2 regions of the Shewanella sp. WXL01 genome follow, and region 1 is predicted to be linked to the other one. Evidence: predicted binding sites of a transcription regulator. Region 1 holds the regulator's gene; the other holds the start of a gene.
What was found. The regulator FliA, encoded in region 1, starts transcription of late flagellar genes. The targets are predictions, from matches to a motif close to CTAAAGNTNNNNNNNNNNNNGCCGATA.
Positions count from the first base shown of each region.

Region 2: a site for FliA is predicted at 11,372-11,398, ahead of G3R49_RS18715 (VC2046/SO_2500 family protein). Genes of this name have one in related genera too.

Region 1 covers NZ_JAAIKQ010000002.1:219,118-235,470, reverse strand. Annotated here, with positions in the region: gene G3R49_RS06225 (family 20 glycosylhydrolase) at 1-2,055, opposite strand, end outside; gene G3R49_RS06220 (sulfite exporter TauE/SafE family protein) at 2,919-3,827, shown strand; gene G3R49_RS06215 (DUF2802 domain-containing protein) at 3,996-4,394, opposite strand; gene G3R49_RS06210 (chemotaxis protein CheW) at 4,464-4,958, opposite strand; gene G3R49_RS06205 (chemotaxis protein CheW) at 4,967-6,226, opposite strand; gene G3R49_RS06200 (ParA family protein) at 6,210-7,001, opposite strand; gene G3R49_RS06195 (membrane anchored protein in chemotaxis locus) at 7,046-7,531, opposite strand; gene G3R49_RS06190 (chemotaxis response regulator protein-glutamate methylesterase) at 7,524-8,657, opposite strand; gene G3R49_RS06185 (chemotaxis protein CheA) at 8,737-10,959, opposite strand; gene G3R49_RS06180 (protein phosphatase CheZ) at 10,975-11,709, opposite strand; gene cheY (chemotaxis response regulator CheY) at 11,724-12,107, opposite strand; gene G3R49_RS06170 (RNA polymerase sigma factor FliA) at 12,151-12,870, opposite strand; gene G3R49_RS06165 (MinD/ParA family protein) at 12,863-13,744, opposite strand; gene flhF (flagellar biosynthesis protein FlhF) at 13,749-15,137, opposite strand; gene flhA (flagellar biosynthesis protein FlhA) at 15,166-16,353, opposite strand, start outside.
Region 2 covers NZ_JAAIKQ010000013.1:27,343-43,695, reverse strand. Annotated here, with positions in the region: gene gloB (hydroxyacylglutathione hydrolase) at 1-692, shown strand, start outside; gene G3R49_RS18755 (LysM peptidoglycan-binding domain-containing protein) at 823-2,355, shown strand; gene G3R49_RS18750 (acyl-CoA dehydrogenase) at 2,498-4,774, opposite strand; gene G3R49_RS18745 (TetR/AcrR family transcriptional regulator) at 4,787-5,428, opposite strand; gene smrA (DNA endonuclease SmrA) at 5,846-6,442, opposite strand; gene G3R49_RS18735 (DUF4440 domain-containing protein) at 6,675-7,337, shown strand; gene G3R49_RS18730 (YchJ family protein) at 7,411-7,869, shown strand; gene G3R49_RS18725 (bifunctional diguanylate cyclase/phosphodiesterase) at 7,977-10,241, opposite strand; gene G3R49_RS18720 (DUF406 family protein) at 10,447-10,731, opposite strand; gene G3R49_RS18715 (VC2046/SO_2500 family protein) at 10,825-11,337, opposite strand; tRNA gene G3R49_RS18710 (tRNA-Tyr) at 11,464-11,548, shown strand; tRNA gene G3R49_RS18705 (tRNA-Tyr) at 11,579-11,663, shown strand; tRNA gene G3R49_RS18700 (tRNA-Tyr) at 11,751-11,835, shown strand; gene G3R49_RS18695 (PLP-dependent cysteine synthase family protein) at 12,142-13,215, shown strand; gene queE (7-carboxy-7-deazaguanine synthase QueE) at 13,391-14,062, opposite strand; gene queC (7-cyano-7-deazaguanine synthase QueC) at 14,247-14,957, shown strand; gene rrtA (rhombosortase) at 15,023-15,640, shown strand; gene G3R49_RS18675 (hypothetical protein) at 15,735-16,353, opposite strand, start outside.

The DNA.
Region 1 (16,353 bases):
GGCCTGATAAGGGAAGTCGAAGTACAATACTTCTGGGTTACTCAAGATGGTTAGCCAGCCATTATTTGCCTGCTTATGGGCATTTTTATAACCACCATGGGAGATAACGTCCCAGATATTGGTTTGGCTCGACTTTGGCATATTGTCTGGATTGGTATGCCCCATGCCATCACTCCAGCCAGCAGGTTGAATGCCCTTCTCTACCAACATAGCTGCAACGCGCTCAATAAAATATGGCCCCAGTTGTTCTGCGCTATTGAGTGACTCAGTATTTGCAATCAATCGCTGACAAATTGGCGACTCTACCCAGGCGCCAGCCGTTTCATCAGCACCTATATGATAAGTTTTCAGCGGCACTCCCGCTTGTTTGTGCATCAAGGCTATTTCATCTACGACCTTACTAACAAAGTTATAGGTGGATGGCATACACACATTTAAGGTGTTGTCGTCGTAATACTGCACCGATGAATACACTGTAGTGTCGTTAACATCATAAAGTAAGTATTCATTCGCCAGTGCTTCTTGGCCTTTTGCCATGTAGAAGTTATACCTTGCCTGCATCGACTTAATTGCGGCGCGAGAGTGGCCAGGCATGTCCATCGACGGAATGACTTCGATATGTCTTGCTGCGGCAAACTGCAAGATATCGATATAATCTTCACGGCTGTAGTAACCATTGACGCTAGCCTCGCTAAACGGGCCGCTACCTAATTGTGGCAGCAGGCACTTTGACTCACTTAAGTCATGACAACGCTTAGCGCCAATATCTGTTAACTCAGGTAGCCCGTCTATTTGTAAACGCCAGCCTTCATCATCCCCCATATGTAAATGCAGCTTATTAAGCTTATAGCTCGCCATTTGCTCCATTAACTTCTTTAGCGTCGCTTTGGAGTGAAAATTGCGCGACACATCAACGTGCATGCCGCGAAATCCATAGCGCGGCACATCAGAAACCGTCATTTGTGCGATATCTAAACGCTTTACATCAAGCGCCGATTGCAGCGATGCTAACGCATAGGAAAAACCACTAGGGTCGGCTGCAGTAATCAAAATTTGCTCAGTTGAAATATCAAGCTGATAGGCGCCAGCTACATGCTCAGTAGGCCATTGTGTATCGCTTAATGATTTAAATACCAAGGGGACTGAGCCATTGGTATCGTCAGCTTGGTCTGAGTCAGTAAACGCGATGCCAAGCTGGCTAAGTCGATGTAGCGCCGGCTGTACATCACTTTGAGCGATATGACTTTGACTAAAACTTGCAGGTGTCAGCGCAAGACCGCGCCTTAAATCCACTCGCTCGCCTTGGTGGATTTGCTGCGCAGCTGGTGTGGGCAAAATAGAGCCGTACGTGGCGCTCACATCAACTGAAGTTGCAGCGTTAGATTCAAAAATTGTGCTGGGTGTTTGCCAAACCAAGTTATCGGTTGCCGAGCGGCGGTATTGTCTTTTCGCATCAGTAAATGGCTCAACATAAGGCCTAAGTTCTAGCTTAGATTCCGCGTCGGTGACTAGCTTGGTGCTTTCAATCACCGCAGGCATAAGATTGTCGTCATCACTGGCGACAATATAGTAATTAGGCATGGCATCAGTTTCAGATAACTGCCATAGCTCACCTCTGAGTGTTAAGGTTTTAGTTTGCCCAGCTTTAAAACCTGTAAACGCCTTAGTGGGGGCAATTTGGTGTAAATCCCCTTTTATACGCTTAACTTCAAACTCTGGAGACATAACTTCTAACACAGGTCGCATTTGGCTGTAGTAAATATGCCAATTTGCGCTTGTTATATCCTTGCTAGCGGTAAAATCAATCTCAGCGATAAAGCAGCGCTCAATATCACTGCCTTTTACACAAGCTTCTTCTGGCACATTGGTGACCACCCGGTAAGTCACTTTTAAATCGCTAGCGAGTGCGTTAAGGGAATCTTGTGTCCAAGGTATGTTGTTATTAGACAATGAAGATGACTGAGTAGGAGTTGTTGATAATGGTTTTGGCGCCTCAGCACAGGCTGTTAATCCTAGGGCGATTGCTATACCTGATAGCGCAAAAAGAACTCTCATATCATCCTCTTAGTAAATTTTAGTTAAAAAAAAGCTGGGGCAATTGCACCCAGCTTATACTCGCTTCTGGGGAGAGAATAAAAGTATAAATAGCTGAGCTTACGCCCAGCTTAACCTAAGTTAAGTGACCTATCTTAATCAAAGGTTGCTACAGTTTGTCATGGCAGATAACTGCCCAAGCATAGCAGTTGGAATCAACACTCTGCGCCGTAGGTTTTAGCATTACAAATTATCGTAAAGGAACAACCTATACCCTTTATTCCAGTGTTCACCGCTTATGTCGCTATATGCTGTGAAAAAGCCTAAACACAATCACTGATTTAGACCTTGAGCAACAAGCCAGACTCATCGACAAACAGGATAACTAATGATGTACAACCTCAAACACAAAGATAATGACAACGCTGTCATTTGTTAAGGTACTTAATATCGCCCCTAAAATCTACAATTAATTGACAAAAAATAAACATTTTCAGTTTAACCACGCGCTTTGGGTGTTTATATTAGGGCCTGTTGTTCTTTGCTGATTAGAATTTGTTCGAATTAAAAGCACTTTAATCGCGACGCGAGCGATGACGTCTAGTCACCTAAACCTATTGATTTTAACAACAGGGCTCGCAACAAACTAAGCTCTTTGCTAAGGGCGTAGGTGCTTTTAAACGAACCTTTCAGGCAGCGCTTGTTGTCATTTCTACTGCGTTAACGACTTATCATGTGGAACAACCACACATCAAAGTCGTTGTCTTGTATAAATTTCCAACAAGCAGCTGCAAAAATAATCTTGAAAGAGCAACAGGCCCTAGTGACTTTATTAATAAAAATCCTAATTAAGCTAGCAAGAATAATAATTAAAAGAGGCTTAAATGAGTCAGTTAGCTCACACAATCAAGCGCCATCGTTGGTGGCTAATCGCTTTAATCACAGTAAGTACTGTGCTATGGAGCTATTGGGCAAGCCATTATCCACCTATTACGCAAACCTTTATAGAATATGGACTTTTTAGCGTATTAGGCGTAGTTGGCGCCATCTTTGCCAACTCTACTGGAGCGGGTGGTGGCGTGATCTTTGTGCCAGTGTTTTCTGCGCTCAATTTTACTACTGAGCAGATGATTGCCACTTCATTTGCCATTCAATGCTTTGGGATGACAGCTGGCTCACTTACCTGGATTTTTCATTACCTAAATCATCACCGTCATGATCCAACCTGGGGAGCATTTTTAAGGTTTACGGTGTTGGCCAGCTTATGCTCAATAGCTGGGCTTTGGACAAGTTTCTCAATGAGTCTTGCTGCGCCGCTGTCTATCCATACAAGTTTTAGCTTATTCTCGATACTGCTTGGAATAATCATTATTGCCCACTCGCGAAAAGCGAGTCGCAATAAACAAATAGCGGCGACATATCAAATATCAAACTGGGACTTTATTGCTTTAACTTGCATAGGTTTTGTTGGCGGTATTATTACATCTTGGCTGTCGGTGGGCGTGGGTGAGATTTTAGTTATATACCTCATGCTTAGAGGCTTTTGCGCAAAACTTGCTATTGCCACAGGCGTTGTGGTGAGTGTGCTAACGGTATGGACAACTGCGCCGATTAACTTTGGCGCTGATAGCGACGTGCATTTTCAGGCACTACTGTTTGCTGGGCCTGGCGCAGTTATTGGCGGCATGATAGCTAAGCGTATCGCCCTGCTCTTCTCAGTCGCGCGGCTTAAGCTGTTTTTCTCGGCATGGATAATCTTAACAGGTATTGTGATGCTAGCTTTAACGCTGTAGCCGAGATTGATTTAACAGCGCTTGTTGTTGCGGCGCTTGTAGTAACTGTGACTAGCTCTAAAGTTAACTTGAAAATCTTGGACTGTAAAAACAAACAAGGCCTCAAATGAGGCCCTTTAGATTAATGGTTAACTCGGGTTACCTAAGGTACTTGAAGCCGTGGCTAAATCACTTGCGATGCAATCTGATCAAAAGCTCAGCTTCAGCTTTTGGCAGCTCACATTCTGTAACTAACTCCTCAACACCAGCACCAAGCTCTACCATTTTTAATGCTCTGGAATATAGCTTAGCTTGCGGGTCTTGTTGACTGGCTTCTTCAAGTTTTTCAGATTGTTTAGTGAGATTGTTCTCTATCTCTACAACCCGTCTACCCATACCGATAGTGCCACTACGAAGCTCTTGTAGTTCGCGTTTTACCGCTTCTCGCTGTCTATCGGACTCTTTTAGCAGCACAGTTACCGCATCGACTTTTGATTTTAGTTTTTGCATTTGCTTGTACATCAATATCATCAGCACAAAACAAACGATCACTAATACCAGTGCGCCTGTAATTAACTCGTCACCCATCTATGTTCCCAGTTCACTTTTCGCTATTACTGACGCACCTAGCGCCAGCATAAATGGATGATAACACAATTAAAGTTGCGTCAGTTCTGCCCATTCTTCGTCTGATAGCAGCTTGTCTAAATCAACTAAAATTAGCAGCTCGTCGTCACGATTACTCACGCCTTGAATAAACTTAGCGCTTTCTTCTGTACCTACGTTTGGTGCATTGTCAATTTCAGAGCGACGTAAATATACAACCTCTGCAACACTATCAACCAAAATACCAATTACTTGCTTTTCAGCTTCAATAATGACAATACGAGTTGAATCATCAACATCTGCTGAATGCAGACCAAAGCGTGAACGAGTATCAATTACCGTCACCACATTACCACGCAGGTTAATAATACCTAGCACGTAGTGAGGCGCACCAGGAACTGGAGCAATCTCGGTATATCGCAGTACCTCTTGTACTTGCATCACATTGATACCATAGGTTTCGTTATCAAGCTTAAACGTTACCCACTGCAGTACTGCATCATCATTACCTGCAGCTACTGCTGCTACACTTCTTGAATCACTCATAGTTAACCTCAGTCAATCGGATCCTGACTACCTAAACCTGCTTCAAGCATTTCGATTAATGCTTTTACATGTAATATTCCACACATTTGCTCTTTTACAACTCCGGCAAGCCATGGGCGCTTACCGGGTTTCTCCCGCCAATTGACGTGAGATTTATTAATTTTTACTGCATTAACCAGCGACTCACAGGTTAAACCCCAATCACTGTCTTCTAGCATCACAATATACTGATAATCAATGGATTCAGCTAGCTCAGGAGTGTATTTTTCGGGCATGACCCACGCTCCTGAATCAACAACATTGATTTGACCATCACGATGTGGCTGCACACCCATAAACCACTTAGGTCGTCCAATAATATTGTTAATGCGCTCAACCTTAACAATTCCGCCTAAACTCACCAAGGGCACAGCTAACGTTAAGCCCGCAACGTTAAAAAACAGAACCTGAAACTCATCATCTAACGCATCTTGCAAGTTATAGGTAACTTGCGGTGGTTGCCCACCTGTTTGTACTTTTGCCTTAGTATCAAGCTCTGGTGTTACTTGCTCAACGCTATCTTTGTTAATAATAGCGGCTTTTGCTTGAGTTGCAGTTGTTTGCTGTTGTTTATTATCGACTAAAGAGTTGATTTCTTTATCAACACTTGCCGTTTTCTGCTCAACTTTAGGCTCAACTGCTGCAGTTTTAACCTTAACCTCACTGCTGCTAATCGCCTGACGAACTTTTTCAGCACTTTGTTTAATTTGCTGCTGAAAATCCGTTAACTCAGGTTCTGGTGTTGCTGTCGGTGCTGGCGCTGCAACTTGAGGCTTTGGCTGTTTAATTGGCTCGGAAACGACAGACAACAAGCGCTCTAACGCTTGCTTATCCACACTTGGCTCTTCAAATGGCCGAGACGTTAAGGCTGCGGCCTTACTACTTGCCTTAGCTTGAGTATGCTGCTCTGTGCTCGCTTGCTTTTGCAACGGCCTTTTAGGTGCAGTTTGATTTTGCTCAGCAACTTTTTGTTGCTGTTTAGCATCTTCAGCCTTATCTGTATGTTGTGGCTTTGATGAGGCCACTTTATCAGTTGCAGCGTTTGTAGCTGGCTGTTTAGTCTCATGCCTGCGTGACTGCAAGGTAGATTGATCCAGAGAAGGATTGGCAACCTCAGCTACAAGTTCTACCGCCGATTCAGACACTTCTTCAGCTTGAGTTTTTGGCTCAGGCTCTTGCAGTAACAAGCTAAAATAATCAAAAACAGTTTCATCAACCGATTTTGACATGTGCAAACTCCTGAGACAGTAAAAAATCTAACAAGCGGTTATAAGCTTTCACGCCACGACTGCGCGGTGAGTAATGAGAAGCTGGCAGGTGCGCCAAACTCGCATCACGAAACTTGGTGTCAACGGGAATAACGTCATCCCATAAGGTTTTGGCATACTTATCCTGTAAGTACGATAAGGCAACTGGCGACGCTTTAGTTCGCTTATCAAACATGGTTGGCAAAATGGAGTAGCTGTATTGCGTTTTCTTAGAGCGCCCCATGAGCTCCATGGTCTTGATCATGCGATCTAGACCTTTAATCGCTAAAAACTCAGTCTGAACTGGAATCACGATGTGCTGACTGGCAGCCAAGGCATTGACCATCAGCACACCGAGTACTGGTGGGCAATCAATAATAGCGACATCATATTTATCTTCAACTAACGTCAATAAGTTGCGTAGCACTAACCCCATGCCTTCTTGATGCCCTAGCGCGCGATCTAGAGTCGCAAGCGCCATAGTCGCAGGGATAATATCTAATCCTTCTACTTGGGTTGGCAATACATGCTGAAGCACGAATTCGCTGGTAAGATTTTGGTGATTAACAAATACATCGTATAACGAGCCAGGCACTTCTTCTGAATCGATGCCAAGATAATAGCCAAGCGAAGCATGGGGATCGGTATCAATCATCAGTACTCTTTGACCACGCTTAACCAGCGCACCGGCAAGGCTCGCGACTGTAGTGGTTTTACCAACACCACCTTTTTGATTCGCTATGGTCCATACTTTCAAACTTGCCTCTCTTGCTGTATTAGCGCTTTAGGTAAGACTTGCAACTATCTATTGGTATCGTCTAGTTCACGTGTTGTCACGCGAATGCCGCCATTGGGCAAACTAATCACCTTAACGCCATCTTCATTTTCTGAAACCACAACCTGCTGAGCTGAATGTCGATTAGCATTACTAGCATCATTGCTTTGCTTTTCAGTTGTAGCACCTTGCTCAGGCTCAGTTGTCTGTTGTTGCGTACTTGGCGGTGTTGCACTGCCTACGGTTGCTTTTTGCTCTGGCGAACTTTTTGCCATTTCGATAAACGCTTTCGTCTGCTCTGGATGGTTCGCCATCCAAGTGGCTATTTCCTGTGCTTGCTCATCTGGCACCATCAGCAAAATCTGACTGGCTTTTAGCTCTTCGATTTCAAGCTGCTGTGCCTTATTTAATTTCGCCGCGTTTACATACAGCATCAATACAACAAGCAAGGCGATGATAAGCAGTGAACTTATCAACAGCAGCAAAGGGTTGTAGGACTTTGCCTTAGCCACGCCCTGACTCTTTCAAAATAGCACTTGCCATATCATCAAGCGCAATAGATTGACTAGACAAGCCAGCTGAAGCCACTGCCTGGGGCATACCATAAACCACACAGCTTGCTTCATCCTGAGCCCAAATGGTTGCCCCTTTCGCTTTAAGCAAGCGTGCGCCTTCGCGGCCATCAGCCCCCATTCCCGTCAATACGACGGCCAGAATATCGCCGTCATAAACCTTTGAAGCAGAAGCAAAAGTAATATCAACACAAGGCTTGTAGTTCATATCAGCCTTACCTGCGACGACTTTTAATCTGCTGCTCACACCTGTCTTTTCAATTAACAGCTGCATGCCACCTGGCGCAAGGTACGCACACCCGGGCCTGACGAGATCGCCAGATACAGCCTCTTTAACCTCGATTTTGCAAAGGCTATTTAAACGTGTGGCAAATGCGGGGGTGAATGCGGCGGGCATATGCTGGATTAGAAAAATCGGATGCGGATAGTTTACAGGAAACTGAGTTAAGATTTTTTGCAGCGCAACCGGGCCCCCTGTTGAGGTACCGATCAATAAAGCCTTGTATTGCTTACCGCTCGCACGAATGGATTGAGCAGGTGTCGAAGCTGGAGATTCAACTCTTGGACGACTGCCTATACTTCTCAGTGGTTGAGATTGGCGGGTGCGATCCGGTGTTTCCCTAGAAATTTCTCGTGTTGGCGTCGCTCTACTTGGGGTGCGAAATACTCGGCGACGGCCGAGCGCTTTGATGCGTTGTTGCAATAGTGAAATGGCATCAGCTTTGTTGGTCGCAATATCTTCAAAACGCTTAGGTAGAAAATCCAAAGCACCCGCCTCAAGCGCATCCAGCGTAGCTTGAGCGCCATCATGGGTAAGCGATGAGAACATTAAAATAGGTGTCGGGGTTTCAGCCATGATTTTTCGAACCGCGCTGATGCCATCAAGCACTGGCATTTCGATATCCATGGTGATCACTTGCGGTTTAAGTTTCGCAGCCATGGTGACTGCTTCTTGACCATTAACTGCGACACCTACAACTTCAAGATCAGGAGATTGATTAACAATCTCACTAACCCTGCGTCTGAAAAAACTGGAGTCGTCTACCACTAAAACTTGTATGGCCATTTAATCCCTTTACTAATGGAACTTTTATTATCAAACTCAAGCTGGGTAGCTCCGGCGTCCCGCACTACCCTCATTCAAGTTATTTGTTTTTAGCGTAATGCTTTAATAGCCCTGGCACGTCAAGGATTAACGCGATACCACCATCAGAGGTAATGGTTGCCCCCGCCATACCTGGCGTACCTTGTAACATGCTGCCAAGAGGCTTAATTACCACCTCTTCTTGACCAATAAGGGCATCGACAACGAAACCGATTTGCATGGTACCCAGTTGTACAATCACCACATGACCGTGCTGTTTGTCGCCATGTTTGAACGAGCTTTGGTCACGGCGTAACCAATGTTCAAGATAGAATAAAGGCACGGCTTTATCGCGAACAATCACGGTTAGCTGACCGTCGACAATATTGGTCTTGGTTAGATCTAGGTGGAAAATCTCATTCACGCTAGATAACGGCAGGGCAAATACTTGCTTAGCAACATCAACCATCAGGGTTGGCATAATTGCTAGCGTTAACGGCACTTTAATTTCAAGTACCGTACCTTTACCCTGCACTGAATCAATGTGAACAGTACCATTTAGCTGGGTGATGCGGGTTTTCACCACATCCATACCTACACCACGGCCTGAGATGTCTGAAATTTCTACTTTAGTTGAGAAGCCTGGAGCAAAGATTAAGTTATATGCTTCATTGTCCGTCATGCGCGCTGCGGCATCTTCATCTAACACGCCGCGGCTAATCGCAATCTCTTTGAGCTTTTGCGCGTCCATACCGGCGCCGTCATCTTCAATCTTTAGAAGAATATGGTCACCTTCCTGACTTGCAGACAAGGTAATGGTACCGGTTCTTGGCTTACCATTTGCCTCACGTGTGAGCGGCATTTCAATGCCGTGATCCACTGAGTTGCGAACTAAATGAACGAGCGGATCGGCTAGCGCTTCAACTAAGTTTTTATCAAGGTCAGTGTCCTCACCCACCATGACTAAATCAATTTCTTTATCGAGCGAGCGCGCTAAATCGCGAACAACCCTTGGGAAACGGCCAAATACTTTCTTAATTGGCTGCATGCGGGTTTTCATTACCGCGCCTTGAAGATCTGCTGTCACCAAATCAAGGTTAGCTAGCGCCTTACTCATTTCTTCATCTTCACGAGTAATGCCTAGACTTACTAATCGGTTACGCACTAATACCAGCTCTCCAACCATGTTCATAATCTGGTCTAGACGAGAAGTATCTACACGAACTGTGGTTTCACCTTGAGGTATCGTTGGCGCTTGACCTTTGGCCGCTTTATCTTTGGCGGGCTCAGGTTTAGGCGCAGCTTTTGCTGGTGCTTTTGCTGCAGGAGTTGGTGCTGCTTTTGGCGCAGGTGTTGATTGTGGAGCTGCTTTAGGCTCAGGTGCTTTAGCTGCTGGCGTACTAGGCGCAGGAGCGGCTTTTGCTGGTTCAGACTTAGGCTCAGCATCGACGGCTTTTGGTGCACCGCCTTTACCGTGTAGCTCGTCTAACAGCGCTTCAAATTCATCGTCGGTAATATCGTCAGCATCCACCATAGGTGGTTGCTCGACCTCAGCAGGCTTAGCATCACTGGTCTTGAAGCTACCTGAACCATGTAACTCATCTAATAAAGCTTCAAATTCATCATCTGTGATTTCATCATCAGCGACCGCTGACGAACTTGCAGGTTCAGCCACCGGCTGCTCTTTCGTATTTGATGGACTACCGCCTTCACCATGCAGAGCATCGAGTAAAGCTTCAAACTCGGATTCATCAATTTCATCAATGCCACCTTCCCCTTCATTAGCCTGAGGCTCCGGAGTAGGTTCAGGGGCAGGTTCTGGCTCAGGCTCTGGGATGGGCTCGGGTTCTACGACAGTAGACTCTACATCACCTCCCATTTCAGAAGGCAGCGGCTCGCCAGAGCTCAGCAGTTTAAGCTTTTCTAATAGTTCTGGTTCTGCTGGATCTTGCTCGATACCTTGCTGAGTTTGTTCAAACATGCTGTTAATCGAATCAACAGCTTGCAAAATAATGTCCATCAACTCAGAGTTGACGTGGCGTTTACCGGTTCTTAACAGGTCGAAGGTATTTTCTGCCTCATGACAGACATCAACCATAGGTGTAAGACTCAAAAAGCCTGCACCACCTTTAACCGTGTGGAACCCACGGAAAATGGCGTTTAATAAATCACTATCGTCAGGATTATTTTCAAGCGCAACTAATTGCTCTTGTAGAAGCTCAAGGATTTCACCCGCTTCAATTAAAAAGTCCTGCAGTATCTCTTCATCGACATCAAAGGACATTAAGTTGACTCCTAATTAGAAACCCAGGCTAGATAACAGATCATCGACTTCATCTTGACCTGTAACAACATCTTCGCGTGTTTCTGCATCCATTATAGGGCCTTCGGCCTCAATATTATTATTTGCTGTTTCTTGTGCTTGCATTGGGTGGTCACCAAACACTGTCAGCATGGTAACTAGGTTGTTTTCCACTTCTCTGACAAGGTCTATCACCCGACGGATCATTTGTCCGGTTAAATCTTGGAAGTCTTGCGCCATCAATATTTGATTGAGCAATTCACGTAAACGATTCGAGTCATGAGCACTGTGAGACATAAACTTCTGAACGTCGTGACATAACACTTTGAACTCGCTCAGTTCTATGTCGCGGCGCATCAATTTATCCCACATAGGGGTCACACTTTGAATGTTTGTAATTATGGTATCGGCCAAAGGTAAACATTCTTCAACCGCATCCATGGTTTTATTTGCAGCTTGTTCCGTCATATCGATGACGTAGTTAAGCCTTTCTTTGGCATCTGGGATTTCTGTGTTAGCTAATTCAGAGAGGCGACTATCAAGTTGGAAGTCTTCAAGGGCACTATGTAACTGACGAGTTAACTTACCGACCTCTTCAAATAGCTCCCTTTGAAGAGGGGCAGCGATTTCACGAATGAGGTTATCAGCTTGCTCTTGCTGATCAGCACTAAGCAGCTCAACCAGCAACTGGGCTTGCTCAAGTGTAATCAATCCCGCGTTTTCTACCTGCATGGCGTATCCCTACTTTATGCTAAGCGTTCAAAGATTTTATCTAGCTTTTCTTTGAGCGTGGCTGCGGTAAATGGCTTAACCACGTAGCCGTTTACACCAGCTTGCGCTGCAGCAATAATCTGCTCACGCTTGGCTTCGGCCGTTACCATAAGTACAGGTAAATGTTTAAGAGAATCGTCAGCGCGAATGGCTTTCAATAAGTCGATGCCTTGCATACCAGGCATGTTCCAGTCAGTTACAACAAAGTCAAATTCGCCTTTTTGTAACATAGGTAGGGCCGTAGACCCGTCATCTGCTTCTTGGGTATTGTTGAACCCCAAGTCTCGCAACAAGTTCTTGATGATACGTCTCATTGTTGAAAAGTCGTCAACAATAAGAATCTTCATATTCTTGTCCAAGGTTTCCTCCGGTGAGCTTACACTTATGTGCTCTATTTATTAATTATTCTTGTGTCCAATGCTTGAGCTTACCTTTTAGTCTTAACATAGCCTGACTTAAAATCTGACTAACTCTAGACTCACTAACCTCAAGAATGGCACCAATTTCTTTTAAGTTTAATGCTTCGTCATAATACAGGGATAAGACTAAAGCATCACGCTCAGGCAAAGTTTTAATAGCTTCAACTAACGCAGATTGAAACTGTACTTCAGCAAGCGACTCAAACGCTTCGTCCGGGTTTTCGTCTTCCGGGACGATGACATCTTGCGACACGCCCAAGTCTTCTATGCCTATGATTTTCCCCACAGAAACGTCGTTTAAGATATGATGGTATTCATCTAGCGACATCTCAAGTTTTTCAGCAATTTCTGTGTCACGAGCATCGCGCCCAAGTGTTTGCTCTAACTCATCGATCACTTGAGTGATACGACGACTATTTCTGTGAACGGAACGGGGAACCCAATCACCACGGCGGATCTCATCAATCATTGCCCCTCGGATGCGGATCCCAGCAAAGGTTTCAAACTTGGCACCTTTACTGCCATCAAATTTTGATGAAGCTTCAAGCAGCCCCATCATTCCTGCCTGCAACAAGTCATCCAATTGCACAGAGGCAGGAAGCCTAGCCAACATATGGTGAGCGATACGTTTTACTAGCGGAGCATACTGTTCAACGATAGACGTTTTGTTATCGAATTGGGTATATGCTGCAGCTTTATTCACTCGCTCGTTCCTCTTGCTGAGTAGGACGATGGACTAAGCGTTCAACAAAAAATTCTAGATGCCCGCCAGGTTGTTGCGGGATTGGCCACGTCATAATCTTGTTAGCTAAGCCATGATAAGCGATAGCCGCTGGCGATTTTGGAAAGGCTTCAATTACTAACTTCTGCTTACGGACAGATTTGCGCAAATTATCGTCAAACGGCACCGTTGCCACCAGCTCTAGCGCGACATCTAAGAACCTGTCTGTCACTTTACTGAGTTTAGCAAATAATTCCATACCTTCTCGCAAAGAACGCACCATATTTGCAACAATTTTGAAATGGAACACACCATGCTCGCGACTCAAGATCTTTATCAAGGCATAAGCATCGGTAATCGAGGTTGGCTCGTCACACACGACAATCAATACATCTTGTGACGCACGTGAAAAACTCAGCACCATATCTGAAATACCTGCGGCGGTATCAACAATCAGTACGTCGAACTGAGTGCGCATTTCACTAAAGGCGCGAATAAGGCCTGCATGCTGAGCTTGAGTAAGCTCAACCATAGCTTGGGTACCAGAAGTTGCTGGCACAATACCAATGCCTTTAGGACCTCGAACAATAATATCGTCTAGCTCTGATTCGCCAGATAGAACGTGAGATAAGTTTTTCTCAGCGCGAAGGCCAAGCATGACATCCACGTTTGCTAACCCTAAGTCAGCATCAAGTACTAATACTCGTTTGCCTTTTTCAGCGAGAGCAACTGCGGTGTTGATTGAAACGCTGGTTTTACCTACGCCCCCTTTACCACCTGAAACCGCGATAACTTTCACTTTTTCGTTATTTGGTTGATTCATCATACGTAAACCGCTTGCTTGATCCCGGGTCATATCTTTACTCAAATGCATAGGCCATCTCATTATGGTTGGCCGTTTGTGGTGACGGTTGTTGCTCTGATTCGTTCAACGCACTTAGCGCTTGCTTGGCTAAGGCTAACGTATCCGCGACCTTCATGTCTTCAGGAACACGTTGACCATCAGTCACATAACTTAATGGTAACTCATTTTGAATCAATACGCTCAGTGCGCCAGCAATTGATATTGATTCGTCTAACTTGGTTAATATAGCACCGGCTAGAGGGATGCGTTTAAAATGATTTACTGCATCTTGTAACACTCTGCGCTGGCCTGTAGCTGACATAACAAGATAACTACGAATTGGAATTCGGCTATTAGCCGTTAAGTTATCTAATTGCTGATATAGGCGCATATCTCGCTGTCCCATACCCGCAGTGTCTATCAATACCAATTTACGACTTCTAAATTGGTATAAAATTTGTTCAAGCTCTGCTAAATCATGAGCTTGCTTAACAGGGCACCCCATTATTTTGCCATAAGTTGCCAGCTGCTCATAGGCTCCAATGCGATAATGGTCTGTTGTGATCATCGCAACTTGATCTGGACCATGATGTGCGACAAATCTTGCTGCAATTTTCGCCAGCGAAGTGGTTTTTCCCACACCTGTTGGACCAACAAATGCCACAACGCCACCACGCTTAACAATATCATCGCCTTGATTATCTAACAGGTTGGCTAAACTCTGTGGCAAAGCACGCACTAAATCTGCTGGCGTATAATTTTGGCTGAGTGCTGCTAGGTTTGCAGCAACTGGTGCAGAAAATTCTGCAGCAATGAGCTTGCTCTCTAACATAGCGCCAACAGGGTCGGTGCGCTTTTTCTGATCTGTCATCAATTCAGAAACTTGATGAGTTAGCAAGCTACGAAGCGATGCCATCTCTTCTCTTAGTGATTCAATTTCAGCAGATGACGATTTAGCCGCTCTAGGCTCTGGTGTAAACTGCGCTGCTTGAGGTTCGCTACGTTGAGCTTTTGGCTGTTTACTTGCTTCTAATTGTCTTGCCCACTCAGGTAACTCAGGTTCTTCCTTACGCTGCGCTAGCTGATCATTAATGCGACTTTGTTGCTTCTCAAGCAGTGCTTGTAAAGAATCCGCGACAGGCGGCGGGCTAACTTTTGCCTGAGTTTTAATACTGGCATTGCTTGACTGCAATGACACTCGGTCATCTGACACATCCATAAAGCCAGGAGCCGGTGCGTTAACGGCTGCATTGGCTTTTGGTTCGTCGTAATCCACAGCAGCGACAATTTCGATGCCACCAGTCACTTTTTTATTGGACATGATCACGGCATCAGAGCCTAAGGTCTCTTTGACTTGTGCCAGCGCGCCGCGCATGTCTTTGGCAAAAAATCGTTTAATCTTCACTGAAACACCTCAAATCTAAAGCTGACCACTATTGTCCAACTGACTGCTGCCCAACGGCTGAAACAATTCGAATTTGTTTCTCATCTGGTATCTCTTGATAAGAGATCACCCGTAGGCTTGGAATAGTGTACTTAACAAATCTTGACAGCGTTGACCTCAGCATACCCGATGTCAATAATATGGCTGGTTGGCCGACCATTTCTTGCTTCTGCGCCGCATCTAATAGTGACTGCTGCATACGCTCTGCAAGGCCTGGCTCAATATTCGGCCCTTCGCCCCCTGTCGCCTGCATAGACTTATGCAACATCTGTTCCAGCTCTGGCGCCAATGTAATGACAGGGATCTCAAGCTCAGGTCCAGAGATCTCTTGTACGATCATCCGTTTCAACGCAATACGCACTGCAGCCGTGAGAACTTCGGTGTCATTACTCTTACCGCCATACTCAAGTAGTGTTTGTACAATTGTGCGTAAATCACGCACGCTAACCCCTTCGTTAAGTAAGTTCTGCATCACTTTAACCACATGGCCAAGTGGCATCACATCAGGAATAAAGCCATCAATTAACTTAGGTGATTGCTTCGCTAGCATATCCATTAGCTGCTGCACTTCTTCATAACCCAGCAGCTTAGCGGCATTGTTACTTAACAGCTGGCTAATGTGTGTTGCGACTACAGTTGCGGTATCAACCACTGTGTAGCCTAGCGTTTGCGCTTGCTCGCGCTGCTCAGGGGCAATCCATACCGCTTCTAACCCAAAGGCTGGGTCTTTGGTTTCTATGCCATCGAGCTTGCCATAAACCTGACCTGGATTGATGGCAAGCTCGCAATCATGGCGAACTTCGGCCTCTCCCACAACTACGCCCATTAACGAGATTTGATAAGCATTTGGCGCTAAATCAAGATTGTCGCGAATATGCACCGCAGGCACTAGGAAACCAAGCTCTTGTGAAAGCTTCTTGCGCACACCTTTAATTCGGCTTAATAACTCACCGCCCTGACCTTTATCCACCAGCGGAATAAGACGATAACCCACTTCTAAACCAATGGTATCGACATGGCGCACATCGTCCCAGCTTAGCTCTTTTGGCTCGGCATCTTTTGGCTCACTCGGCCCTTTTGTAGCCTTCTCTAATGCTTTTGCTTTGTTCTCTTGAATGCGTTTGTGTACAAAGTAAGCTGCGCCTGCAGTAATAAACGCAAAACTTAAAAATGCTAG
Region 2 (16,353 bases), on a different contig from region 1:
GTTCGGTATTAAACTTCTTAGAAGTACACCCGCACATCACCCTTGGTGCAATTTTAATTACCCATCACCATGCCGATCACACAGGTGGCATCAATGAGTTACAACAAGCATTTGCAGAAAAGCTACAGGTATACGGCCCGCAAAATCAAATTGCGGGCATCAATCATCAATTAACGCCAACTACAAAGCTAGAGCGAGCCCAAACCTTATCGATTGAACCACTAGGTATTACCGCCAAAGTGCTTGCTACACCAGGGCATACATTAGATCACCTGTGTTATGTCATTGAAGACAACTTGTTTTGCGGAGACACCTTGTTTAGTGGCGGCTGTGGGCGACTATTTGAAGGCACGGCAACGCAAATGCATCATTCACTCAGCGAACTTGCAAAGCTTGATGACAGCACCAAGGTATATTGTGCCCACGAATACACCTTGGCCAACCTAGCGTTTGCTAAAGCGATAGAGCCAAACAATGATGACTTAATGGCGTATGCGAAGCAGGCTGTCACGCGAAGGGACAATCAACTCGCCACCATTCCAACCAATATTGGACTAGAAAAAAGCATTAACCCTTTTTTACGTGCACATTGCGAGACAATTTGGCAACATCTACAAAAAGAATACTCACTTACAGTTAATGATCCATTGCAGGCATTTACCTCAATTCGCAAACTAAAAGATGAGTTTTAACCTTAGAAGCGATCACAAAGACATTGGCGCTAATTTAATCTACAATGCCGCGCCAATAGATAATTAAAAAATCGTAGTGCTCAGCAGTTACCAATATTGCATTACCCTGAAACCACGGATTTACCAGTTAATGAATTTTAAATCGACATTGGTTGTTAGCAGCCTGTTTATTATGGGCGGCTGTCAAACCTTGACCGCACCAACACCAGTTGAAAACCCGCCAGCTGATACAACCAAGATAACCCAGAGCGAAAAACACCCCACTGCTGCAGAAGAAGTCGAACAAGAAATCGCGCAAATAACAGATGTTTGGCAGCGCATTGGCCAGTCTTTATCTATGCCTGTGCCAGACGAAAAATTAGTGAATCAATATCGCGACTGGTATCTTAAAAATCCAAAGCACTTAGCGATTGTGTCGAAACGCGCAGCACCTTACATGTATTACATTGTTGAGGAAGTTGAACGCCGTGGATTGCCACTTGAGATCGCCCTACTGCCAATTATCGAAAGTGCATTTGATCCACATGCGTACTCAGGTATGCACGCCTCTGGCCTTTGGCAACTGACCGCACCTACGGCAAAAACCTTTGGGGTTCAAACTAACTGGTGGTATGACGGCCGCCGCGACGTGATTGCATCAACCGATGCTGCGCTTGATTTACTCGAATACCTTTACGCCAAAATGGGCAACAACTGGTTGTATGCAATCGCTGCATATAACACAGGTGAAGGTCGTGTATTCAATGCCATTAAGCGTAACAAGTCTAAAGGCAAACCAGTTGATTTTTGGTCGTTAAGATTACCGCGTGAAACCTCTCGTTATGTGCCACAATTACTGGCACTTGCCGATGTGATTAAACATGCTGACAAGCATAACCTTGCGTTACATCCAATTATCAATGAGCCAAGTATTAAAGTCGTTGACATTGGTAGTCAGTTAGATTTGAACCTTGCGGCTAGCATGGCTGGCGTTAGCGTTAATGAAATTAAGCAACTTAATTCAGGACTTCGCAGCTGGGCAACGCCGCCACAAGGTCCGCATCAGCTAATGCTACCTAGCCACAAGGTAGAGCAGTTCAGTAAACAACTTAACGAGCTTGATCCAGCAAGTCGCATCAACTGGCTGAGATATCAAATTCAACCAGGTGATAGCTTAAGTGTTATTGCAAGGCAGTTTAATATTACACCTAGCATCATTCGTAGTAACAATGGGTTAACCAACAACAATATTATCGCTGGCAAACATCTATTAATCCCTGTAGCAGCCAATGGCGATGCGCTTGATGTGAATCATATTGCGCTTACTGACAAACGCACGCTTGAGCAAACTGAAACCAAACGCAAAGTAACATATAAAGTTCGCTCTGGTGATTCACTGTGGAAAATCGCCAGACGTTTTGATGTGAAAGTGGCGCAGTTAACCCAGTGGAATAACTTATCTGCAGATCACACACTATCAATCGGTCAGCGACTACAAGTCTATCCTGGTTCACCAAGTGGTATGCGCACAGTTGAGTACAAAGTTAAGTCAGGTGATTCGTTAGACAGGATCGCTAGCAAGTATAAGGTATCGGTAAAAAACCTTATCAAGTGGAATAGCTTAGAAAACAAGAAATACATCCACCCAGGCCAAACGCTTACCTTGCGGTTATCAAGTACCTAGTACTGTTAATTAAACGAATGCGGTAGATAAGTTCATACCGAACCAAATAAAAAAACGCGGCAATTGCCGCGTTTTTTGTTGCTCTTAGCCAATATTCAATTGCTAGTAGTTAATGACTAGTGGCTAAACAATACCAGTTAACTTATAGCTTATCGAAATCATCAACATTAATTGCCGCTAAGCGTAGCTTGTCTGCATCTAATAGTTGCTGATGCTCTTGCTCAGTGATCACACCTTCAGCTAAGGCTTTATTAAGTAAATCTGGCATTGGCAACTTAGCAGGCAGTTTCTTCGCCTTCTGCGCAGCTTTCAGCTTTTTGTACAGTTCTTTAGCTTGATACTTGGCAATAAAGGCAGCTTCAACTTCAGCGATACCACTAGTATCACCTTCAAATTCACCACATAAGAACGTAATGCGATCGCGAGCAGGACTTGGCTTCATCATATTGACACATAAGTTAACCGCATCTTTGTCAGCAGGTAATGTAAAGTGGTTACCTAGTGGGAATACGATTAATTTAAGTAAGATTGATACGAACTTGTTCGGGAAGTTACGTACCGCCTCTTCTAAAGCTTTTGCAGCAAAGTGCAAACGCTGCGCCATGACAAAGTGGACGATTGGCAAATCGTCATGTTGACGACCATTATCTTCATAATGTTTTAATGTCGCCGACGCTAAATATAGCTGGCTTAACACATCGCCCATACGAGCAGAGATCATCTCTTTACGCTTGAGATCACCGCCCATAATCAACATTGAAATATCGGTCATCGTTGCCAAAGCCGCAGAGATACGGTTCATGTGACGATAGTAGACCTTAGTTTCGCCGCTAACTGGCGTGCTCGAGAACACACTACCTGTTAGCGCATTACCAAATGACGACAATGCGTTACGAGTAGCATAACCAATGTGACCCATTAACAGGTTATCAAATCTATCTAAACCTGCTGCGCTATCTTCCATACCGGCCGCTTCCATTTCTGCAAGCACGTACGGATGACAACGGGTTGCCCCTTGACCGAAAATCATTAACGAGCGGGTTAAGATATTCGCGCCTTCCACCGTAATGGAAATTGGGTTAGCCATAAACGCGTGACCGAGATAGTTTTTAGGTCCAAGCTGGATACCCTTACCTGATTGGATATCCATTGCATCTTCCATCACATCACGACCAAGTTCAGTCATGTGGTACTTAGCAATGGCGGTTACAACCGATGGCTTCACTTTCAAGTCAATACCAAGTGTTGTTAAACGACGAGCTGCTTCAAGCTGGTAGGTATTTGCAATAATACGCGCCATAGCTTCTTGCACACCTTCGAAGTAACCAATTGGCATTCCAAATTGTTGACGTACATAGCTGTAAGCCGTTGTTGTCTTAGTGCTCACATGACCAGATGCAGTTGCTAGTGCCGGCAGTGAAATACCGCGACCTGCAGAAAGACATTCAACCAGCATTCTCCAACCACGACCAGCGTATTGAGGACCACCAATGATCCAATCAAGTGGAATAAACACATCTTTACCTGAAGTAGTGCCGTTCATAAACGCCATATTTAATGGGTTATGACGACGACCGATTTCAACGCCATCATGATCGGTTGGGATTAACGCACAGGTAATACCTATATTCTTGTTGTCACCAAGTAACCCGTCTGGGTCACGCATTTGAAATGCTAAACCCAGCACTGTAGCGACTGGAGCTAGAGTGATATAACGCTTATTCCAGGTCAGGCTAATACCGAGTGTTTCTTCACCATTAAACTCTTGACGGCAAACCACGCCAACGTCAGGAATTGCACCTGCATCGCTGCCCGCTTCTGGACCTGTGAGCGCGAAACATGGAATGTCTTTACCCACAGCGAGACTTGGTAACCAATGATCTTTTTGCTCTTGCGTACCATAGTGCGTTAATAGCTCACCTGGACCCAATGAATTAGGCACCATGACTGTAACTGCAGCGCTGATACTACGAGTTGCTATCTTAGATACAATGGTCGAGTTTGCATAAGCTGAGAATTCGCGGCCACCGTACTTTTTAGGGATGATAAGTGCAAAGAAGCCTTCTTTCTTAAAGTAATCCCATAGCTCTGGCGGTAGATCTTTGCGATTATGCACAATGTCAAAATCATCAATCATCGCCAGCGCGGTTTGTACTTGATTATCAAGAAAGGCTTGCTCCTCAGGAGTCAGCCCTGGTTTACCGTAATCATGCAATTTGTTCCAGTCAGGCTTACCGCGAAATAGCTCGCCTTCCCACCATACATCACCCGCTTCCATCGCTTCTTTTTCAGTACTAGAAAGTGGTGGTAGGACTTTCTTAAAAAAGCTAAACACCGGACGAGTGATAAATTTAATCCGCAGATCACGCACACCAAAGAGTATGGCAACTGCAATAATAATTAATATAACAATACTCATATTGGGCCTTCTTTACTTAGTCGGTACAGGCACTGCAACGCCAGCTGCCATGTACGGGATTACTTTACGCAAAATAGCTTCAGTATCATTGTGTTCATCATAATCGGCAGCAGCTATGTCGTTTAACGCATCGGCCGATGCCATAGTGAATACAATCGTGCCAAGGGTAAAGTGTAGTCGCCAAAACATCTCTACAGGTGGAATGTGTGGCGCACTTTGTTTAACAGCTTCAACAAATGACGCTAAATGCGCACCATAATGGGTGGTGATAAACCAACGTAGATGGCCTTGGCTTTCAATATAGCCGCGTCCTAGTAGCTGCAAGAAGATAATCGTGCCGCCATGCCTAACTTTGTTAAGCTCAAGCAGTGGGTCAATAAGCGTCGAGAAAATCTCATCCAATGATGCTTGCTCAGGTTGCTTTTGCAACTTAGCAATTTCATTTGCTGCATTAGGCATAAATACATCTAAGTATCTGGCTAACACTGCGCGTATCAGCTCTTTTTTAGAGCCAAAATGATAATTAACTGAAGCTAAGTTAACTTCAGCTTTACTTGTAATGAGGCGCAAAGATGTTTCTGAAAACCCCCGCTCAGCGAAAAGTCTTTCAGCAGCATCTAGAATCCTTGTCTTTGTATCTGTCCGGCTTGCCATCCTAAAATCCAAGTTATATTTAAAACACCCGTTTAAATTAATGTTTGAGCGAACAGATGTCAATTGAAAAATGACACAACAATACAGCGATATCAGGGTAATTTACTAAGGAATCGAGATAGGTAAGGATATGTCACTAGGCAAGTTAGTAAGTCCCGCTGTCGAGTGCTAAGGTTTTGTAGTCATTTGTACCTGTGCATAGAACACGGAGTCTCTTTTAAACATACGTATGTATCGTATCAAGCAAAGTTACATTTTAATTTGAGTTTATAGCGAATTAACTTATCAACAGCTAAAATAACGACCAGTTAATACGTTAAAACTAAACATAGAAACTCAACACAAACTAATGGGACCGAAGTGCCCCCTGCTTAGATTAACTTTTCCAGGGGCCTGAGTTATAGAAGCGGTAGGAAATTACCTAAAGCCGTGCCCTTTGCGGTTCAGTTCACTGTTATCAATTCGTTTTTGCTTAGATTTCGTTAGCATTACAAACAAAGCTCCACTGCCACCAAGTTGGGACGTAGCACTATGATAAGCCTGAACTTGAGGTAAACAGCTAAGCCATTGAGCTACCGCTGATTTCAATAGTGCAGGAAACGGTTTGTTGTTACGACCCTTACCATGGATTACCAATAAATTGCGCTCTCCAAGGTATTCTGCCTGATAAATTTGATTGAGCAGAGCTTGCCTTGCATGGCTAAGGCTGAGCCCTTGCAGCTCAACTATGGTTTTACAATCATAAGCGCCCTGCTTTAACTGTTTGAATACTTCAGCTTGCACGCCATCAATCTTATATTCAATTACATCATCACTTTTAACAGGTGTGATCATCGCGGGATCAATTGTCATTAACGTCAGCAACTCGTCTTCATCGGCTGCAAGCTTTTTGGCTATTTGTGCTTCAGTTTGTTTGAACTGTTGCTGCTCAATCACGTTATCAGCAGTAGCAGTGTTCTTTAATGGTTTAACATCGGCCATTGCTTCAAAAAAAAGTTGATTATCATCTGACATAATGGCTCCTACACACTTTGTAAACATTCTGAGCTATGGTGGGCAGCACTTTTACTTTATAGTTTTACCCATCAAGCGATAGCCTGTTAACAACTAAATGTTAACCCTCTAGGTTGCTAACTTAATACAACGGTCTTGCCAACGCATGGCCAGTCGTACTTAAGTTATCAACATAATATGTACCCTAATAATTATCGGCTTCGCAAACAAAATATAAGAGAGTTTAATCTGAATGGCTATCATTCAACCGTTCCAACTTATTGTCATCGTCACTTTGATGTTTTCGAGTTTCAGTCACTTAGCTATTGCAAAAGAAATTGCAGACGTGCAGCAAGACATCAATTCACAGCTGAACACAAAGCTCAGTGAGTTTCAAAGTGCGTTCGAGCAACTTGATACCAAATCACTCACTTCCATCTACGCCAATGATGCGGTATTTATTTCTGAAAGCCGAAACGATGAGATAGTGCAAGGCAAGTCGAAGATCTTGAAGCTATACCAGAGCTTTTTCGACAAAATCACTCGCAAGAAAGCCACGCTCGAAGTGGATTTTAGAGTCATCGAGCGACGCCTACGTCCTCAAAGTGCCATTGATGTCGGCTATTACATCGTGCGTTTCCATCCAGCAAAAGAGTCTGGTGAGCCAGTTAGCGAATTTGCGGGCAAATTTATCAATAATTACGAACTTGATGAAAGTGGCAATTGGTATTTAGCGGTTGATGCTAATACGCGATCGCAAGCCGATTTGTATTACAATGCCAAACCCGCGGCAAACTTGTATTTTGGTCGTCAGTTTATTGAGCAACAATCTTATAAACAAGACGAAACACCGACACCGCGCCAAGATCAATACAAAGATGAAGATCAGGCGGCAAATGCCAATGAGCAACACTAATCAATACCAACTATAAATAGACGTTCAAAGTCGGTTTGCCCTAGCCTATTATCAAATGTATTGAGTCTTTATCATGTCTTTATGTCCTTGTGGCAGTAATCACAATTACCAAGATTGCTGCCAACCATTACACTTAAAACAACGCGTCGCTGAAACCGCAGAAAAACTTATGCGCTCGCGCTATTGCGCCTTTGTCAAAGCTGAATATCAATATTTAATAGATACCCATGCCAGCGAATTTGCTAGCGGGCTAACAAAAGAGCAACTTTCTGAAAACCCAGCAAACTGGGTTGGTTTGCAAGTTGAATCAGCAATTGAGCGCGCAGATACTGCCAAGGTCACTTTTAAAGCCTGGTATCAAATTGACTGCGGCTTTGATGCGATTTATGAGTGCTCAGACTTTATAAAGCGTGATGGTATCTGGCTGTATACTAGGGGCGAGCAATTTGAAGCAAAGTTACCTAAACGCAACGACATGTGTATTTGCAATAGCGGCAAGAAATTCAAGAAGTGTTGTGCCTTAACGCTTTAACTTAGAGTCAGAGGCAAAATCTCGGCTAAATCAACACCACTAAAAAAGCGCCGCTATAAGCACCAAACTATCAGCGGCGTAACTTCACAGCATTCAGTCTAGATAAACTATATTGACGCCATCACAGCCATATTACTTAACGGCTCACTAGGGGCTATGACATTGTCATTGACCTGGCTTAAGAACTGCCTAAATTCATTTTCACGTACAGGTTTACTGTATAAATAGCCCTGGGCATGATCACAGCCATTATCAACGAGGAACTGTTGTTGTTCTGGCGTTTCAATCCCTTCTGCAGTGAGTGATAAATTTAACGCCTTAGCCATAGCGATAATCGCACTCACAATCTCTCTGCTCTCGTAGTTATGGTTGATGTCCATAATGAATGAGCGATCGATTTTAAGCTTAGTGATCGGGAACTGTTTGAGGTACTTCATCGAGCTGTAACCAGTACCAAAGTCATCAATCGCGAGTCCAACACCAAGCTCTGTTAACTGATGGCATAGCATGGTTGCATAGCGCACATCTCCCATTAGCTCAGTTTCGGTAATTTCTAAAATTAGCGTGTGAGGTTTAATCCGATAACGAGTCAGCAAGGTCCATACTTGCTCGTATAGGTTGTCACTAAAAAACTGGCGCGCAGCAACATTCACGTGCATACGAATATCGACATTTGTATGTTGCCATAAATTTAGCTGTTTACAGGCGGCTTCGAGTACCCACTCACCAATGGCATTGATCTGGCCTGATTGCTCAGCGATATCGATAAATGAGCCTGGATAAACCACACCTTTGCGCGGATGATTCCAACGGATCAACGCTTCAGCACCGATGTAACCACCCTGCTGTAGGTCTTTGAGTGGCTGATAATAAAGCTCAAACTGACGTCCACGAATTGCTGCTTTTAAGTCACGTTCGATTTCAATGTTATTGTCGTATTGACTCAACAATTCCTGATTGAAGTACTGAATATGTTTTGTAGATTTACGTTTTGCGTATTGCAGCGCAATATCAGCACAACTTAGTGGAGCATGACTGCCAACGACAATGGTTAAATCCACCACAGCCACAGCTGCTTTAGGCTCAATTTTTTGTCTCGCAATAACCGAAGGCAGCAATAAAGAATCATAGAGTTTAGTAAACAGAAACTCGGCATATTGCGGACTTTCTTGTACAGGCAAGATAATCGCAAATTCATCACTACCGATACGAGCGGCATCAATAGCGTTATTGGCACTGGCAAAGTGTTTTAAGCGGCGGGCGATTTCAACGAGCAGCTTGTCACCCACTTCATGTCCATTGGTATCGTTAAAGCGCTTAAAGCCAATTAGGTCAATGACTAGCAAATAGCCATTGTTGGCATTAGCTAACTGGTTTTTAAAGTAGGCGCGATTGTGTAGCCCGGTTAAACCACATTGCCAGGCAAGTCGCTCAAGATCAGCTTTATGCTCAAGCTCTGTAGAATTATCATAACAATTCACCAGTGCATACAAGTTGCCTAATTCAGTATTAAATGGTGATACGTGATAATGCACAGATTGTGGCTTACCATCACGCCTAATCAATTGGGTATCACCTTTTACAGTCTGACCATGTTTGAGCTTGTTGAGCATAAGATCTAGCAGCTGCAAGTTGTTGCGAAACACATCTAATTGCATCACGGTACTTTTGAGTACCTGCTCGCGCTTCAAACCGCTCATTTCTTCATGAGCTCGATTGACATACTCAATCACACCGTTTTCTAAGCTCACCACCATCACCACATGCTCAGAGTGCTCTACTGCACTACGAAGCAGGTTTATTCGCTCGGATTTATCATAGGAATATCGAGTGGCAAGGGTAAGTGCTAATTGATCCGCACACTGAATAATAAATTGCAGATCATCGATTGGCCATTGCTTAGCTGCAATGTGCTCGATCGACAATATGCCTTCAATATGGCCATTAATACGAATTGCAACATCGAGCACAGAGACAATATTGGCTGCCTGATAATAGCTTGATAACTGGGTGAGTAACGGATGATTTTGCGCATCGTCTGTTTGGATGTAACGATGCAAGCGTAATTCGTCGACATACTCTTGGTTAGTACGCGCGAGTTTACGATGACTTGCGTAGTCATTGAACAAATCGCTATCACCATGGGCATGTGCCACAAGTTGATAGTAGTTTTGTTCACTACGTTTTGGCTGCTCTAAAATGGAGCTATTAACTACGGGTTGATCAAACAGCCACACAAAGACTTGTGTTACCTGGCAATACTCCCGTAGTTGCTGACAGACTAATTCAGCGGTAAGAGCAAAGTTACCTTGCTGTTTAGCACTGGAATTTACAATTAATTCCAACAAGTGCTGATGTTCTTGTCGATTCATTGGTATCCCGAAAACAACATGCTTTACATCCTGTCTCTGACAAACTTCTTAGAGACGACGACTAATGTTTGCACGTAGGGAGAAATTATTAACGGTAAAATAGCGCGTTTTGTAATACTTTTTTATGACACCAAGATAACATAACACTAACGCTAGGCGCAATTTGTAACCACTAAGTACATGTTAATAAATGTAACTTCGCTAGTTACAGTTGATTCTCCAATTGAAAAATCATCTTCTCTGCGGCTACATCAAACACGATATCTACCGACTCGCCATCACCCGTATGAGTATAATTTACCTCTACATTGCTAAATCTCTGTTTAGCTTTCTCTACTATTTGCTCTAGCTCCTGAATTTTATCGCTACTACTTTTAATAGTAAGTACACAATCGTGCTCGTCGATGACTGCACCGATATCGACAAAGCTACCGCACTCCGGGCAGCTATCATTTACATTACCTTGCTGCTCAATAATTTTCTTAACCATATGAACCTCTTTAATCAACTAAAGGTTAATCATAACTAAGAATCGAACTTGATATCGCTAAGTGCTTCACAAATCAAGCTTAATACTAAGCTGCTATGCGGCTACCTGTATGCATTTAGCCATCGTACGTTGCTGCTCAATCTCACTGACATAGTTAATTGCAGCTAAATTAACCTCTGCTCCATTCCCCAGTGCACTATTCTGCTGCCCTTTATGCTTAAGTTGCGTTAAGTGGCTACAATTGGACAAGCACAGCTGCATGTCTAAATCGTTTTCACCTCTTATCACTTGGGGTTCAGGTAATAGTGCTTGCGATAGATTAAATTGGCTTTGCCCTTGTTGCTGGAACACATGGGCATGATCGACAACATCAGATTGCTGTGAAAGGTCATGCAGTAAAGGTTGCTTTGGCGGTAATTGCAGTTCCTTGGCTAACTTTTGATCGAGCGACAGATGTTTTTCTAGTTCAAATTGAGCCATGTCGCGTGCGTCAACAGACAGCATCGCTAATATCAAGCCAAAGTCACCACGTTGGTTTTGGTGAATATCTTGATTTAAGCGCGTGCCTAATTGTAATTCGTTGACTAAAGCTGACTCAATTTGCATATAAAAACATCATCTATTGCATCTATTGATAGATAATCGACCAAACGAGCCAATACTTGAGGTTTTTTTTGATTTTTTGACTTTACATGCTGACCCATTGTGACTACTATGGCGTCCGCAAATTGAGGAGGGGTTCCCGAGTGGCCAAAGGGATCAGACTGTAAATCTGACGGCTCAGCCTTCGAAGGTTCGAATCCTTCTCCCTCCACCATTTTGCGCAAGTGATAAATAGACCGTTCGTGGAGGGGTTCCCGAGTGGCCAAAGGGATCAGACTGTAAATCTGACGGCTCAGCCTTCGAAGGTTCGAATCCTTCTCCCTCCACCATTTATCGGTGCTATGATCACTTACAATAACTATTGTGGCTAATAGTTTATAAACAACACTAGTAAGTGTCTTGCTTATTAGTTCAGTGGAGGGGTTCCCGAGTGGCCAAAGGGATCAGACTGTAAATCTGACGGCTCAGCCTTCGAAGGTTCGAATCCTTCTCCCTCCACCACTTTTCTTTTTTACCCTCAATAAACATTCTGACTTCATTAGTAACTTGCAAATCCCAGTAGTTCAACTGCTCTGTGCTGCGCTTGACACGGTTGTCTTAATTCCAAGCGAAACCGCTAAACCACATTTACCCGCCACATAAATGTTACCTTGTATCATAAATTATGATTAAGTCATTAAGCCTAGGTGATGTGAATTAACATTTACGCCCTTTATTCCGTCAATTGAATACTCATTGCAAACCAAAGCTTGGTTCGCTGCGCAGTGTTGTTTATGCTCTAGGCATCAATAACTAACCGAGCTTATTATGTCTACCTCTTGGATCAACAGTGCTATTGCAAAAATTGAAGCTGATTATCAACGCTCAGCCGACACTCATTTAATTAAGCTAGATTTGCCGCAACTAAAGGGTATTGATATCTACCTTAAAGATGAAAGCACCCACCCAACTGGTAGCTTAAAACATCGTTTAGCACGCTCACTTTTTTTGTACGCCCTGTGTAACGGTAAAATTAAACAAGGCACCACTATTATTGAATCTTCGTCAGGCAGCACTGCTGTATCAGAAGCTTACTTTTCTCGCCTATTAGGTTTACCGTTTATTGCTGTGATGCCAAAGTCGACCGCGAAGAAAAAGATTGAGCAAATTGAGTTTTATGGTGGCAAGTGCCATTTTGTTGATACAGGTGACCAAATTTATGCCGAATCAGAGCGCCTAGCAGCAGAGCTAAATGGACACTATATGGATCAGTTTACTTATGCCGAACGAGCAACTGACTGGCGTGGTAACAACAATATTGCCGACTCGATTTTTAACCAAATGAAACGTGAGCCAAACCCTATTCCTAAATGGGTGGTAATGAGCCCTGGCACAGGCGGCACATCGGCAACAATTGGACGCTATATTCGCTACCAACAGCTAAACAGCCAACTATGTGTAGTAGACCCGGAAAATTCTGTCTTTTACGACTATTACCAAACGGGTGATGTAACGATTACCGGTGACAAAGGCAGCAGAATTGAAGGTATTGGTCGCCCACGGGTTGAGCCATCATTTATTCCTGGCGTCGTAGATACCATGATGAAAATCCCGGATGCGGCGTCAATTGCCACCATCCAATGGCTAGAAAAGCTAATAGGCCGTAAAACAGGCGCATCGACAGGAACAAACCTTTATGGCGCGTTGACACTAGCAAGCCAAATGCAAGAAAAAGGCGAAACAGGTTCTATCGTTACCCTGCTGTGTGATTCTGGCGAGCGTTACCTAGATACCTATTACAATGACAGCTGGATAGCAGACAATATCGGCTGCTTTAAGCACTTCCAGCAAGTATTGAATAAGTTTGATGAATCAGGCTTGATTGAAGATAGCTGCCAGTAGTACCTAGGCAATAATATCTAAGCTGCAAAGCCATTATTTTATAATACTTGATATAAAACCATTGTTTCAACACTAAAAAAGCCATTCATACGAATGGCTTTTTTATTGCTGCTTGGTTCAATTAGGCACAAGTTGAAAACCTGAGTTAATACAGCGAGAATTAACTCCGAGCTAACTAATCAATATTTAGATACTTGTGGGTCTGTACTGACAAGCGCCAATTTCGTGCAATACACGTTGCCATTGCAAGCTCAGTTGCACGCGGCTTTTGGCTAATCGGCTGTAAGCAAATGGTTTTGCCTTCAATATTGATTGGCGCTAATAATTGGTCTAGCTCGTCAATGTGTTTATCTGTGGCAACCGGGTGTTTAATTTCGTTCGCTCTAATTAGTGCTTGCTCAAGCACTTCCATGCCACCTTTCATGTTCACTTTCGGTGATACCGTCACCCAGGTATCAATGTGACACTTAACTTCAAACGTACCACTCGTTTCTATCTGAGTTTGGTACCCTGCTGCATTAAGTGCAGTTGTAAGATCAGTTAAGTCGTACATACATGGCTCGCCACCAGTGATGACTACATGCTTTGCGGTAAAGCCCTTTGCAATAAACGCATCAATTAAGTCTTGAGCTGATAGCTCACTCCAACGCCCGATTACGCCATCAACTTGAATTACCTGAGCAGGTTCGACTTTGTTGTTTTCTTCAAGCTCCCAAGTATGTTTGGTGTCGCACCATGCGCATCCCACTGGACACCCTTGTAGACGAACAAACAGTGCTGGCACACCGGTAAACATGCCCTCACCTTGGATCGTTTCAAAGACTTCATTCACTGGATATTGCGTCATGCTACTACTCAAATTGTTTAATCGCGTTGTTGGGTGGGCAGTTATAGTGTAAAGCGTAACTAGGTGCAAGTTTTCGGGCTATTTAAATCAGTGTATCGGTAAAATTTAGCCCAATCGCATAGTCTGCTTAGGATTCAGCATCAAACTAATATAAACTTGGTAACAAGTTTAATTAGGTAAGTAAATCATGAGCAAATCAGTTAACTCAGCGTTGGTCGTATTCAGTGGTGGCCAGGACTCTACGACATGTCTAATTCAAGCATTAGCTAAGTATGACCAAGTACATGGCATTACATTTGATTATGGTCAACGTCACCGCCAAGAAATCGAGATCGCTAAAGAACTCGCAAACAAGCTAAATTTGGCCTCGCACAAGGTAATGGATGTTGGCTTACTAAACGAACTTGCCGCATCTGCGCTAACACGAGATGCCATTCCTGTATCAAATGAAGTGATGAACAACGGGCTGCCTAATACGTTCGTACCTGGGCGTAATATTTTATTTTTAACCTTGGCCGGTATTTACGCTTACCAATTAGGTTGTGATGTCATTATCACTGGCGTGTGTGAAACCGACTTTTCAGGCTACCCTGATTGCCGCAATGAGTTTATTCAATCAATGCAGTCAAGCCTTGCACTGGGTATGGACAAGCCAATAACCATTGACACGCCGTTAATGTGGCTTGATAAAGCAGAAACCTGGGCGTTAGCAGATAAGTATGGCCAACTCGAATTGGTCGAGCACGAAACTCTCACCTGCTATAACGGTATTAAAGGCTATGGATGCGGTGATTGCCCTGCTTGCCACTTGCGTACGCGCGGTATTGAAGAGTACAAAGATAACCGTGAACAAGTAATGGAGCGTTTAAATAGTAAGCAAAAGAGTCAACTTTAGACCGACTAGCTAACGTTATTTCTAAGCTATACTTAACAATATCAAGGATGTAAGGAATAAAAACTATGTTAGGCGATAAAGGCGCTAGCCCATATCATGTTCTTATATTGACCAGTTTGATATGTATTGTGCTATTCGCTATGGATATCGCAAATTTTGGCTTTGATGTCAGTAACACCCTGGCCTATCGCCGCGACAAAATTGAATTTTGGCAGGTTTGGCGTTTAGTCACGGGTAATTTTCTGCATACCAATTTGTGGCACTTACTGATGAATCTCGCAGGCTTGTGGATCATCGTGTTTTTACACGAGATCCATTACAAGCATCACGTTGAAAAGTTAGTGTTATTGATTTTTAGCTTGTGTTTGTTTGAAGGCGTTGGGCTGTTTTTCCTTTATCCCGATTTAAATGGTTTTGTCGGTTTGAGTGGCATTCTTCACGGCTTGTTTGCCTTTGGTGCCATTATGGATGTGCGTAAAGGTTTTCGCTCTGGCTATTTATTATTGATTGGTGTAATCATGAAAGTCATGTACGAGCAGTATTTTGGCTCGCTTCAAGGCATGTCGAGCTTGATTGAGGCTAGAGTAGCGACAGAGTCACACTTTGTCGGATTATTTGTAGGCATCGCAATTGGGCTATTTTGGCTACCTTTGGCCAATAGGTTTAAGCGAAGAAACAGATAGCTCATAAGCAGCTGATTAAGTTTTTACCTGGTTAATTTTGGCGTCAATTTAGAATTTGCACTCACTCTAAAAAGTCTAACAAGTACCGCTAACCTTAGTTCGCGGTGCTTTTGTTTTTAATCAGCGAAATCCGCTTTTCTAACGACAGTTCTAACTGTTTCTTTTGCTCATCTTCTCCACAAAATTTAGCGAAACCTAATCCCTTTTGGTGAGGGTTAATTTGAGTCGCTAAATCTACCTCTCGATAACAGTAATCTCCCTTGCGCACCACTCGCATGGGATCAAATTGATGATCATAGGTGTGATAATCTACATCGTGAGCCTCAGGTAGCACTGCCTCGACCACCTGGTTTGGCTGAGGGGTAATTGCGTTTAACTTTTGCGAGTTGTTAGCCCATTTATCCATTAGGCTTTGCGTGTTTAACGATCGGGCAGCATTATCGATTACCTCACCATACGCCGCCTTAGCGTGTGTAGATGCAATCGAATCAAACAACTTAGGTGAAAGCGTCTTAGCCTTCGGCATATTGGAAGCAGGGTTCTTATTCATCATCAAAACTTGGCTAGCTTTAGGTAACTTTGAAGGCTTTTGTTCATGGTTGATGCTTTTCTGTACTGCGTTCTGAGCATGTAGCTCTTTCAGTTGCTGTTCTTGTTGCTGTGTTTGTAGATCTGAGCGCGCGTACTTATCTCTCACTTTATCGCCTTGTTTC